DNA from 2 places in the Metabacillus rhizosphaerae genome. Region 2 is predicted to be linked to the other one. Evidence: a T-box and tRNA genes for the amino acid it is inferred to sense, from the RefSeq annotation. Region 2 holds a T-box; the other holds one or more tRNA genes.
What was found. The T-box of region 2 lies ahead of thrS (threonine--tRNA ligase). A T-box ahead of a tRNA ligase gene usually reads a tRNA of that ligase, here a tRNA-Thr.
Positions count from the first base shown of each region.

Region 1: it encodes a tRNA-Thr, which carries the amino acid that the T-box ahead of thrS (threonine--tRNA ligase) is inferred to sense. The anticodon was not compared.

Region 1 is NZ_CP147403.1:493,645-498,881, forward strand. Features, by position in the region: gene WCV66_RS02435 (YbbR-like domain-containing protein) at 1-131, opposite strand, end outside; gene cdaA (diadenylate cyclase CdaA) at 124-945, opposite strand; gene WCV66_RS02445 (anti-sigma factor family protein) at 1,249-1,872, opposite strand; gene sigW (RNA polymerase sigma factor SigW) at 1,887-2,450, opposite strand; gene WCV66_RS02455 (hypothetical protein) at 2,555-2,692, shown strand; tRNA gene WCV66_RS02460 (tRNA-Ala) at 2,721-2,796, opposite strand; tRNA gene WCV66_RS02465 (tRNA-Gly) at 2,815-2,889, opposite strand; tRNA gene WCV66_RS02470 (tRNA-Lys) at 2,896-2,968, opposite strand; tRNA gene WCV66_RS02475 (tRNA-Gln) at 2,978-3,052, opposite strand; tRNA gene WCV66_RS02480 (tRNA-Tyr) at 3,220-3,303, opposite strand; tRNA gene WCV66_RS02485 (tRNA-Thr) at 3,319-3,391, opposite strand; tRNA gene WCV66_RS02490 (tRNA-Val) at 3,397-3,472, opposite strand; tRNA gene WCV66_RS02495 (tRNA-Glu) at 3,476-3,550, opposite strand; tRNA gene WCV66_RS02500 (tRNA-Thr) at 3,578-3,650, opposite strand; tRNA gene WCV66_RS02505 (tRNA-Asn) at 3,653-3,727, opposite strand; rRNA gene rrf (5S ribosomal RNA) at 3,738-3,853, opposite strand; rRNA gene WCV66_RS02515 (23S ribosomal RNA) at 4,103-5,237, opposite strand, start outside.
Region 2 is NZ_CP147403.1:3,740,061-3,745,297, forward strand. Features, by position in the region: gene WCV66_RS18305 (VOC family protein) at 1-152, shown strand, start outside; gene WCV66_RS18310 (nucleotide excision repair endonuclease) at 615-989, shown strand; T-box leader at 1,115-1,343, shown strand; T-box leader at 1,385-1,617, shown strand; gene thrS (threonine--tRNA ligase) at 1,672-3,594, shown strand; gene WCV66_RS18320 (cold-shock protein) at 3,801-4,001, shown strand; gene WCV66_RS18325 (sugar ABC transporter substrate-binding protein) at 4,921-5,237, shown strand, end outside.

The DNA of each region.
Region 1 (5,237 bases), 2.4 Mb from region 2:
GATTGCGATAATGGTGTCGATGGCTGATTAACAGAAGGAGCTGATTCAATATTAACCGAAGCATATAACATCAACGCCATAAATAAAGCAATAACCCTCATCACCCAATGGCTATTCATCAACTTATCCATTTTTCTTTCCCCTCCATTGCCAACGGTTTGAGGAAACAGGTTTTGTTGTTATAATTAACTCTTTTTGAAGAATTTCTCTTAATTCATCTTGAGTTAAGTTTCGATGAAGCTCACTATTTCGAGCAACTGAGACACTTCCTGTCTCTTCAGAAACGATAATTGTTAAACTATCTGTCACCTCACTAATCCCTAAAGCGGCTCGGTGACGTGTCCCAAGTTCCTTAGAAATAAACGGGCTTTCTGATAGAGGTAGATAGCAAGCTGCTGCTGCAATTTGATTCTTTTGAATAATAACTGCCCCGTCATGAAGTGGTGTGTTAGGGATAAAGATGTTAATCAATAATTCAGACGAGATCATTGAATTTAATGGTATTCCAGTTTCTATGTAATCGCTCATCCCTGTTTCTTTTTCAATTGACATTAACGCACCAATGCGTCGTTTTGCCATATAGTCTGTTGCTTTCACAATTGCTTCAACGGTTATTTCAGGGTCATCCTCTCCAGGTAAACCACCTCGAGAAAATAATCGTCCTCTTCCTAGCTGTTCTAATGCTCTGCGCAGCTCTGGTTGGAAAATAATAATAATGGCAAGAAAACCCCATGTTAAGGCTTGATCCATTAACCACTGTAACGTGCTTAATCCTAAGTATTGACTTAACATGCGGACTACAATTATTACAGTAATTCCTTTTAATAGCTGTACAGCCTTGGTTCCCCTTACGACCATAATCAGTTTATAGATAACGTACCACACAAGGAGAATATCAACAGCTATGCCGAGGTAATGCAATATTGGTATATCCTCATATCCCATTCACTCGTCCTCCATGAGTTTCACTCTTTAATATATAAAAACGTAAATGTCGTCATCAATTAACCAAGAAATATGAAAAAATGAAGTATGTACTAGCTACATTAATATAACTACTTTATCAGAGTAAGCCTTATATTAAATTGTTGAAGCTGTATTCATCAATTTTCTAAGCAGGATGGTATACCTAAAAATTAGCTTAGTTCAACCCCGCCTCATTCATATATAAGTTTTGTTGATAACTATGTTATTATATCACTTTCTAAAAGAAAATGTAAAAAGGCCACCGTATTGATGACCTTGTGTTTAACGAAAAACTCCTACAACATCCTGAGAAAGAGATTTTATATGGTACCATAACCATTCAAACATCTCATCTACTTCCTCTATATCCCCGGTTACTTGTCCTGCTGCTGCCATATAATTCTCTCCATTAATTTCTCCATTAATCACAGTTACATCACCCTCAATTTTACCTTCAATCGTTAAAGATCCGTTTTTCACAATCACATCGCCCTTGACAACCTCTCCCTTTGGAACGGTGACCTTACTGTTCTCTACAACTAGGTTTGACTGTTTAGAGACGCTAAAGTGCTGATCCTCATGCCAGGCTGAAAATAGACTTCCTGTCATCAGAAGAACAAACAATGAGGCGGCAGCCAATAGTGGGTGACCTTTTAACAAACGATTCCAGGAAGCTGTTCGCTTTTCCTTTGGTAGATTATTCATAACAGCTTGTGTGAAATCCTTTGGAGCTTCAATATGGGATGTACTTTGGACAAGCGCAACAGCCTTTTCAAGCTCATGAAAATGTTGATAGCAACTCTCACAGGTGTGAAGATGGTCTTTCACCTTAATTTCTTCATCACTAGATAATTCATGATCCATATATTTATGCAAAAGCTGAACAAACTCAGAAGAACAGCTCATATATTCTCACCTCTTTATAAATGCCTTAATTGCTTTCTTAGGGCTTCTCTCCCTCTGTGAATCCGTGTTTTGACAGTACCAATTGGAATGTCGAGAATTTCACTTATTTCTATTAATGATAGCTCATCAATATACTTTAAGACAATAACTGTTCGATACTTATCAGGGAGCTTTAAAATTTCTTTTTGAATTGTTTGTTGTAGTTCCATTGTTTCAAGTTCTTCTTCCGGTAAAGCTATTTCAGCAGCTACTTGGGAATACATCGTTAATCCATCTGTTCCTGACACCTCTGCATCAAGATAATAATCTGGCTTCTTTTTTCGAATACGATCTATTGATAGATTTGTTGCAATTCGGTATAACCATGTCGAGAATTTTTTATTCATATCATACGTATGAATATTTACAAATGCTCGAATAAAAGCTTCTTGTGCAATATCCTCTGCTTCGTGCGCGTTTCCGAGCATTCTGTAGCATAATTGATAGATTTTATCCTTGTACAAATCAACTATTTCCGCAAATGCATTTTGATCGCCTTTTCTAACCTGTTTTATTCGATTCTTTACTATCGTTTCCATTCAACATACCTCCGCACTCTGCGGGTCTCTTTATATACGTATAACTTTCCATTTGGTTTCATTTTATTTACATAAATTATTTTAACAAATTTTGGAGGTTATTGGTGATAAATTTTCAATTAATTATTAAGACGAGCAATAAATCAGGACTACTTGAAATAGACCTCTTCGTTATTCATAAAAACTATCACCAAAAGCACGTTATTCTAGTATTTACAAATAACAAAAAACCACAAACATAAGTTTATGGTTTGAATTTTCATATAGTATTGGTGGAGCCTAGCGGGATCGAACCGCTGACCTCCTGCGTGCAAAGCAGGCGCTCTCCCAGCTGAGCTAAGGCCCCAAAAGCCAAGGGATTCTATGGAGCGGAAGACGGGATTCGAACCCGCGACCCCCACCTTGGCAAGGTGGTGTTCTACCACTGAACTACTTCCGCAAAAGATGAGCCATGAAGGACTCGAACCTTCGACCCTCTGATTAAAAGTCAGATGCTCTACCAACTGAGCTAATGGCTCTAAATAAAATGGCTGGGCTAGCTGGATTCGAACCAACGCATGTCGCAGTCAAAGTGCGATGCCTTACCGCTTGGCTATAGCCCACTGATTAATCATCATAGTCTTATGTGCTAGTAATTAATAATGTATAACATATTATAAACATTGATTAGTGATTTTATTCACAACTAGACTTTCAAACAAAATCAAAGATAAACAAATTATGAAATGGATACCCATTTTCCTTCGTTTATCTACATTTTTTATGTAAATGGTGGAGGGGGGCAGATTCGAACTGCCGAACCCTAAGGAGCGGATTTACAGTCCGCCGCGTTTAGCCACTTCGCTACCCCTCCATATGTGTGAAACAGTGCCGGCAAGAGGACTTGAACCCCCAACCTACTGATTACAAGTCAGTTGCTCTACCAGTTGAGCTACACCGGCATAAATGGTGGAGGATGACGGGATCGAACCGCCGACCCTCTGCTTGTAAGGCAGATGCTCTCCCAGCTGAGCTAATCCTCCGAATGGTGACCCGTACGGGATTCGAACCCGTGTTACCGCCGTGAAAGGGCGGTGTCTTAACCGCTTGACCAACGGGCCATGAAGTGTTTAATAAGTCTCTGTGTAAGCTTCCAACCGGGCTCGAACCGGTGACCTCTTCCTTACCATGGAAGTGCTCTACCAACTGAGCTATGGAAGCAATGGCTCCGCAGGTAGGACTCGAACCTACGACCGATCGGTTAACAGCCGATAGCTCTACCACTGAGCTACTGCGGAACAATTTAAAGCCTGGCAACGTCCTACTCTCACAGGGGGAAACCCCCAACTACCATCGGCGCTGAAGAGCTTAACTTCCGTGTTCGGCATGGGAACGGGTGTGACCTCTTCGCTATCGCCACCAGACAATTACGACAAGAATTATTATACTATTTTGAAAGAATATTTCAAGTGTTTTTTACAAAAAAATATATTCCTTCAAAACTAGATAACGATTCACAATTCAATTCACTGAGTTTACGCTTTTACTTTGTCCAGCTACAGAAGCCAAATCCTACGGTAATTTCACTCTCTCGTACGAAGTCAAAGAACGACTTCTTCTAAGGTCGCTCCAATTCCCTATGGATTTAAGCGGTCTTCTTCCGCTTTTCTATTTAGGTTAAGTCCTCGATCGATTAGTATCTGTCAGCTCCACACGTCACCGCGCTTCCACCTCAGACCTATCAACCTGATCATCTTTCAGGGATCTTACTAGCTTACGCTATGGGAAATCTCATCTTGAGGGGGGCTTCATGCTTAGATGCTTTCAGCACTTATCCCTTCCGCACATAGCTACCCAGCTATGCCTTTGGCAAGACAACTGGTACACCAGCGGTGCGTCCATCCCGGTCCTCTCGTACTAAGGACAGCTCCTCTCAAATTTCCTACGCCCACGACGGATAGGGACCGAACTGTCTCACGACGTTCTGAACCCAGCTCGCGTACCGCTTTAATGGGCGAACAGCCCAACCCTTGGGACCGACTACAGCCCCAGGATGCGATGAGCCGACATCGAGGTGCCAAACCTCCCCGTCGATGTGGACTCTTGGGGGAGATAAGCCTGTTATCCCCGGGGTAGCTTTTATCCGTTGAGCGATGGCCCTTCCATGCGGAACCACCGGATCACTAAGCCCGACTTTCGTCCCTGCTCGACTTGTAGGTCTCGCAGTCAAGCTCCCTTGTGCCTTTACACTCTACGAATGATTTCCAACCATTCTGAGGGAACCTTTGGGCGCCTCCGTTACATTTTAGGAGGCGACCGCCCCAGTCAAACTGCCCACCTGACACTGTCTCCCAGCCCGATAAGGGCTGTGGGTTAGAATTTCAATACAGCCAGGGTAGTATCCCACCGACGCCTCCACCGAAGCTAGCGCTCCGGCTTCTCAGGCTCCTACCTATCCTGTACAAGCTGTACCAAAATTCAATATCAGGCTACAGTAAAGCTCCACGGGGTCTTTCCGTCCTGTCGCGGGTAACCTGCATCTTCACAGGTACTATAATTTCACCGAGTCTCTCGTTGAGACAGTGCCCAGATCGTTACGCCTTTCGTGCGGGTCGGAACTTACCCGACAAGGAATTTCGCTACCTTAGGACCGTTATAGTTACGGCCGCCGTTTACTGGGGCTTCGGTTCAAAGCTTCGCTTACGCTAACCTCTCCCCTTAACCTTCCAGCACCGGGCAGGCGTCAGCCCCTATACTTCGCCTTGCGGCTTCGCAGAGACCTGTGTTTTTGCTAAACAGTCGCCTGGG
Region 2 (5,237 bases):
TAGCCAATCACATAAAGATGAAAGGGCTTACCTTAGATGTCGAACCAACGAAAGGGAAAGACAATAATTATCAATGTTGGATTAAAGACCCAGACGGAAACCGAATTGAATTTATGCAATTAGAACCAACTTCACCACATATGAATTGTTAACAGCTACTGACACAATGGTTCGTAATTTCTATAATACTAACAAAGTTTTGACTTACCTAATTGGTAGGTCTTTTTTTATTCTTTCCAACTAATATCTTTCAAGTTAAACAAATGTAAGTTTCTTCTCGAATATATAACATGTAAAACTCAAACAAAAAGACATGTTTTAAATTATATGGTACAATATGAAACTCAGCAAAAAATGCATTTTAATGATATGATTTTTCCTAGGGGTACTTAATCACATAGTATTAATTATTCTATTATAGTAAGATTCGACAATAATGATAAAAATACCGGGTTATGACAACCAAAAAGATTTTCTAATATAATGAAGTATCGAATCTTACTATTTTTCAAATAAATCACTAATTATTGTAAATTATAATAAGTAGAAGTTAATGATTTATTTTTCACATATAACACCATTTACATATTAGAAGAAAAAGGACGTGCTAATTTATGATAAATATCGAAATTCCTAAAGCAGACATCTCAATCACAGAGCGAATACAATCACGGAATGATAATGAGCCGGTCATAAAATCGATCGAAGGCTTCATTGATCTTCATGAGATTCCAAGAGATAAGGGCGGAATTATCTTATTTTATAACAAAAAAGATGAACTGCTTTTTGTAGGTAAGGCAAGAAAACTAAGGCAGAGGGTCAAAAAGCATCTAGAAGACACAGTGTCACCTATCAAAAATCATAGAAATGAAGTATTCAAAATTGATGTATGTGTGGTCGAAGATCCAATGGAGAGAGACATTTACGAAACATACATTATTAATAAACTTCAAGCGAAATACAATGTAGATAAAGTATATTATAAATAAAATTAATTTAGGTGCGGCTAATATGTTAATATTGTTTTACTACGACACAACCTTGCATAAAATTTTCTATTTAGGTATTGACTATTAGTAAATATTTCTATATATTAATTAATAATTTAAAATTAGCCGATGCAATGATAAGGACATGAGTATTTCTTGACGGTTTACAGAGAGGGAAGGCTAGGCTGGGAACTTCCTAATACAAGAGAATTACTTACCACCTTTGAGCAGTATTGATGAACCAATAGTAATTAATACCGTAGCTGCTACGATACAGCAAAACGAGCCATCACTTATTACAAAAGTGGTGGGAAGTTGGGTGGAACCACGAGATCAAACACACTCGTCCCTTTTATATAGGGATTTGAGTGTGTTTTTTTATGTTTAATTAAATACTAAAAGCAATGATAAGGACATGAGTATTTCTAAACGGTTTACAGAGAGGGAAGGCTAGGCTGGGAACTTCCTAATTCGATAGAATTGCTTACCACCTTTGAGCAGTATTGGTGAAATACTAGTAATCAATACCGTGAAAGCTACGATACAGCTTAAACGAAGCCATCATGATGTAAGGTAATTAGATGGAAAGTTGGGTGGAACCACGGGTATAGACACACTCGTCCCTTTTTTGAGGGATGGGTGTGTTTTTTTATTTGAAATTTAATATTAGGAGTGGTTAATCATGAGTCAAAATGAGGTTATTATTAAGTTTCCAAATGGAGATGAAAAAAAGTATGTTAAAGGTATATCCTTAGAGGAAATCGCACAGTCAATTAGTTCTAGTTTAAAAAAGAAATCTGTGGCTGGATTGGTAAATGGATCATTGTATGACTTAAAGCGTAGCATCAATGAGAATGCAAATATTGAGTTATATGATCTTAATTCGTTAACTGGTATTGAAATTATGAGACACACAACTGCACATGTATTAGCACAAGCCATCAAACGTCTTTATGGAGATGTTGTACAATTAGGAATTGGACCAGTTATTGAAAATGGTTTTTATTATGATCTTGATTTAGAAAATAACCTAACTGTTAATGACCTAGCTAAGGTTGAGAAAGAGATGAATAAAATCATCTCTGAAAATCTGGAAATTAAACGTGAAGAAATATCACGTGACAAGGCTAAGGAGATTTTTGCAAATGATCCTTTAAAGCTAGAACTGTTAGAGGATATTCCACTAGGAGCCGTTATAACAGTCTATCGACAAGGTGGGTTTGTTGATTTATGCCGTGGTCCACATTTACCAGCAACTCGGTATATTAAAGCATTTAAACTAACACATGTATCTGGAGCATATTGGCGTGGAGACAGCAGTAATAAAGTGCTTCAGCGTATATACGGTGTTGCTTTTGCTTCAAAAGAAGCTTTAGCTGATTATTTTCATTTTATTGAAGAAGCTCAAAAACGAAATCACCGGAAATTAGGAAATGAATTAGAGTTATTTATGTTTTCTGAGGAAGCACCTGGTATGCCCTTTTATTTAGCAAATGGGCAGCTAATCCGAAATGAATTAGAAGTGTTTTTAAGGAAGCTGCAATATTCATATGATTATAAGGAAGTCCGTACACCGATTATGATGAACCAACGGCTATGGGAACGCTCTGGTCATTGGGATCATTATAAAGAAAATATGTACTTTTCTGAGGTGGATGATCAGAGTTTTGCATTAAAACCAATGAATTGCCCTGGGCATATGCTTATTTTTAAAGATAAACTTCATTCCTATCGTGATCTTCCAATTCGGATGGCAGAGTTTGGGCAGGTTCACCGTCATGAATTTAGTGGTGCCTTAAATGGCATGCTTAGAGTTCGCACATTTTGCCAGGACGATGCTCATATCTTTGTAACACCTGCTCAAATTGAGGATGAAATTACATCCGTATTAAAGTTAATTGATTATGTTTACAGTACATTTGGTTTTAAATATGAAATCGAACTCTCAACAAGACCAGATGATTATATGGGTGATGAAGCTTTATGGGATAAAGCGGAAGCTGCATTAAAAAATGTTTTAAACAAATTAAGCTATGAATTTCATATAAACGAGGGTGACGGAGCCTTTTATGGACCTAAAATTGATATCCATATTAAAGATGCGCTCAAACGAAGTCATCAATGTGCGACAGTTCAACTCGATTTTCAAATGCCAGAAAAATTTGATTTAACTTATATCAATGAAGAAAATAAAAAAGTGCGCCCAGTTGTTATTCATCGGGCTGTCTTTGGCTCTATCGATCGTTTTCTCGGTATTTTAATTGAACACTTTGCTGGAGCATTCCCCGTTTGGCTTGCACCAGTCCAAGTTAAGGTAATACCTGTATCAACTGAAGTGCATAAAGAGTATGTAGAAAAAGTTACACAACAATTAAAACAAGCAGAAATACGTGTTGAACTTGATTTACGTGATGAGAAGCTTGGGCTTAAAATGAGAGAGGCTCAAATGAAAAAGGTTCCATATATTCTAGTTGTAGGAGACCGGGAACGAGATTTCCAGACTGTTAATGTTAGGCAATATGGGAAAGAGGATTCGAGTGAAGTGAAACTAGATGAGTTTATCAATGATCTAAAACAGATAATTGTCAGTAGAAGTCTTAACTAGAAAGGAAAAACAGTGACAAGTTCTACTTTACTGTAGAACTTGTTAAATACCATTTGCAATTCCAAAATTTATCTGTTAAGATAAAGAAGAATTATTTTTGTTCGGTATGTAAGGAAAGAATAAGTTTTTAAAACTTTCGCCTTTGATATCTAATTGAGCAACTATAGTAATAATTGTGGATTAAATCCACCCAGGAGGAAACAAACATGCAACAAGGTACAGTAAAATGGTTTAACGCAGAAAAAGGTTTCGGTTTCATCGAAATCGAAGGTGGAGAAGATGTATTCGTACATTTCTCAGCTATCCAAGGCGAAGGATTTAAATCTTTAGACGAAGGCCAAAAAGTGACTTTTGACACAGAACAAGGTCAACGTGGACTTCAAGCTACTAACGTAAACAAAGCATAATTATTAAAGGACTCTATTCTAGAGTCCTTTTTTGTTTGCTTAAAAATAACGTTAAAAAGAGGCTGACTAATTAATGCCTGATCCTTAAATATCCGAATAAATATGACTGTAAAAGACATAATTTCTAGATTTATGGAGTGACATTTAACTTTTAGTCAGCCTCTAAAGACAACATGCTACAAGTGTTAAAATGGTTACATAAAGCATAACACATAACCCTTAGAATACCTAAATAAATTTATAAATAATACTTTCAAGTAACGTTTATGTGCTGAAGAAGTAGCTCGATTTAGAAAAGAAAAATTTGATTTGCAACTGAAAAATTACTTGTTCCCATAATCTGGCGCCTTTCCTAAATAAAAGGCGTCCTTTTTTAATGAGACCAGATTGTTAACATACGCTAATTAATTCTCAATGCGGTAAGTGGGAAGACTTGAAAAGTGTTCACTTCCTAATAATTGTATACTAGTAATCTTTCCGAATAGTTAAATAATTAGTACTTATTGCTGTCCCAAAATAACAATATAATCAAATGTCAATAAAAGTCTAGATTTAGCCTACTGTAAAAGTACTGGTACTAAAGGTTAATTGTTAGAATCACATCCTTCTAATATGATAGATTATAGGATTGCAAGCAAGTTGATGAAAAAAAAGACAGCAATTAAAGTTAATTTTTCACTATAAATTCCGCAAGAACAGAAAAGAAGAGGATCTTGAATTTAAATATAATTAGGCTAAATATAAAAGATAGGAGGAGAAAGGATAGCCATTATGCTAGTTTCTACATATATTGTAAAAAAATCCTAACAAAATTTGAAAGCGCTTTATTTGATGATTAATTCATTTACTAATTACAACTGAGGGTGTGCTCTAGTTTTAAGAAGGACAAGTTTTACTAAATAAGGGAGGTTTTCTAAAGATGAAATCATTTTCTAAATTTATTTCATTTATGATAATTCTCGTTTTACTGTTAGGAATAGCAGCTGGGTGTAGTTCAGAAAAAACAGCAGAAGGTGAAGATGGTGATAAAATCACTTTACGTGTTGCTTGGTGGGGTTCTCAGGATCGTCATGATAAAACAAAAAAAGTAATCAAGTTATTTGAGGAAAAAAATCCAAATATAAAAATAACACCTGAATTTACAGGTTGGGATGGATACTGGGAGAAACTAGCAACAGCTGCAGCTGGAAAGAATTTAGCTGATGTGATCCAAATGGATTACCGATATTTAATGGA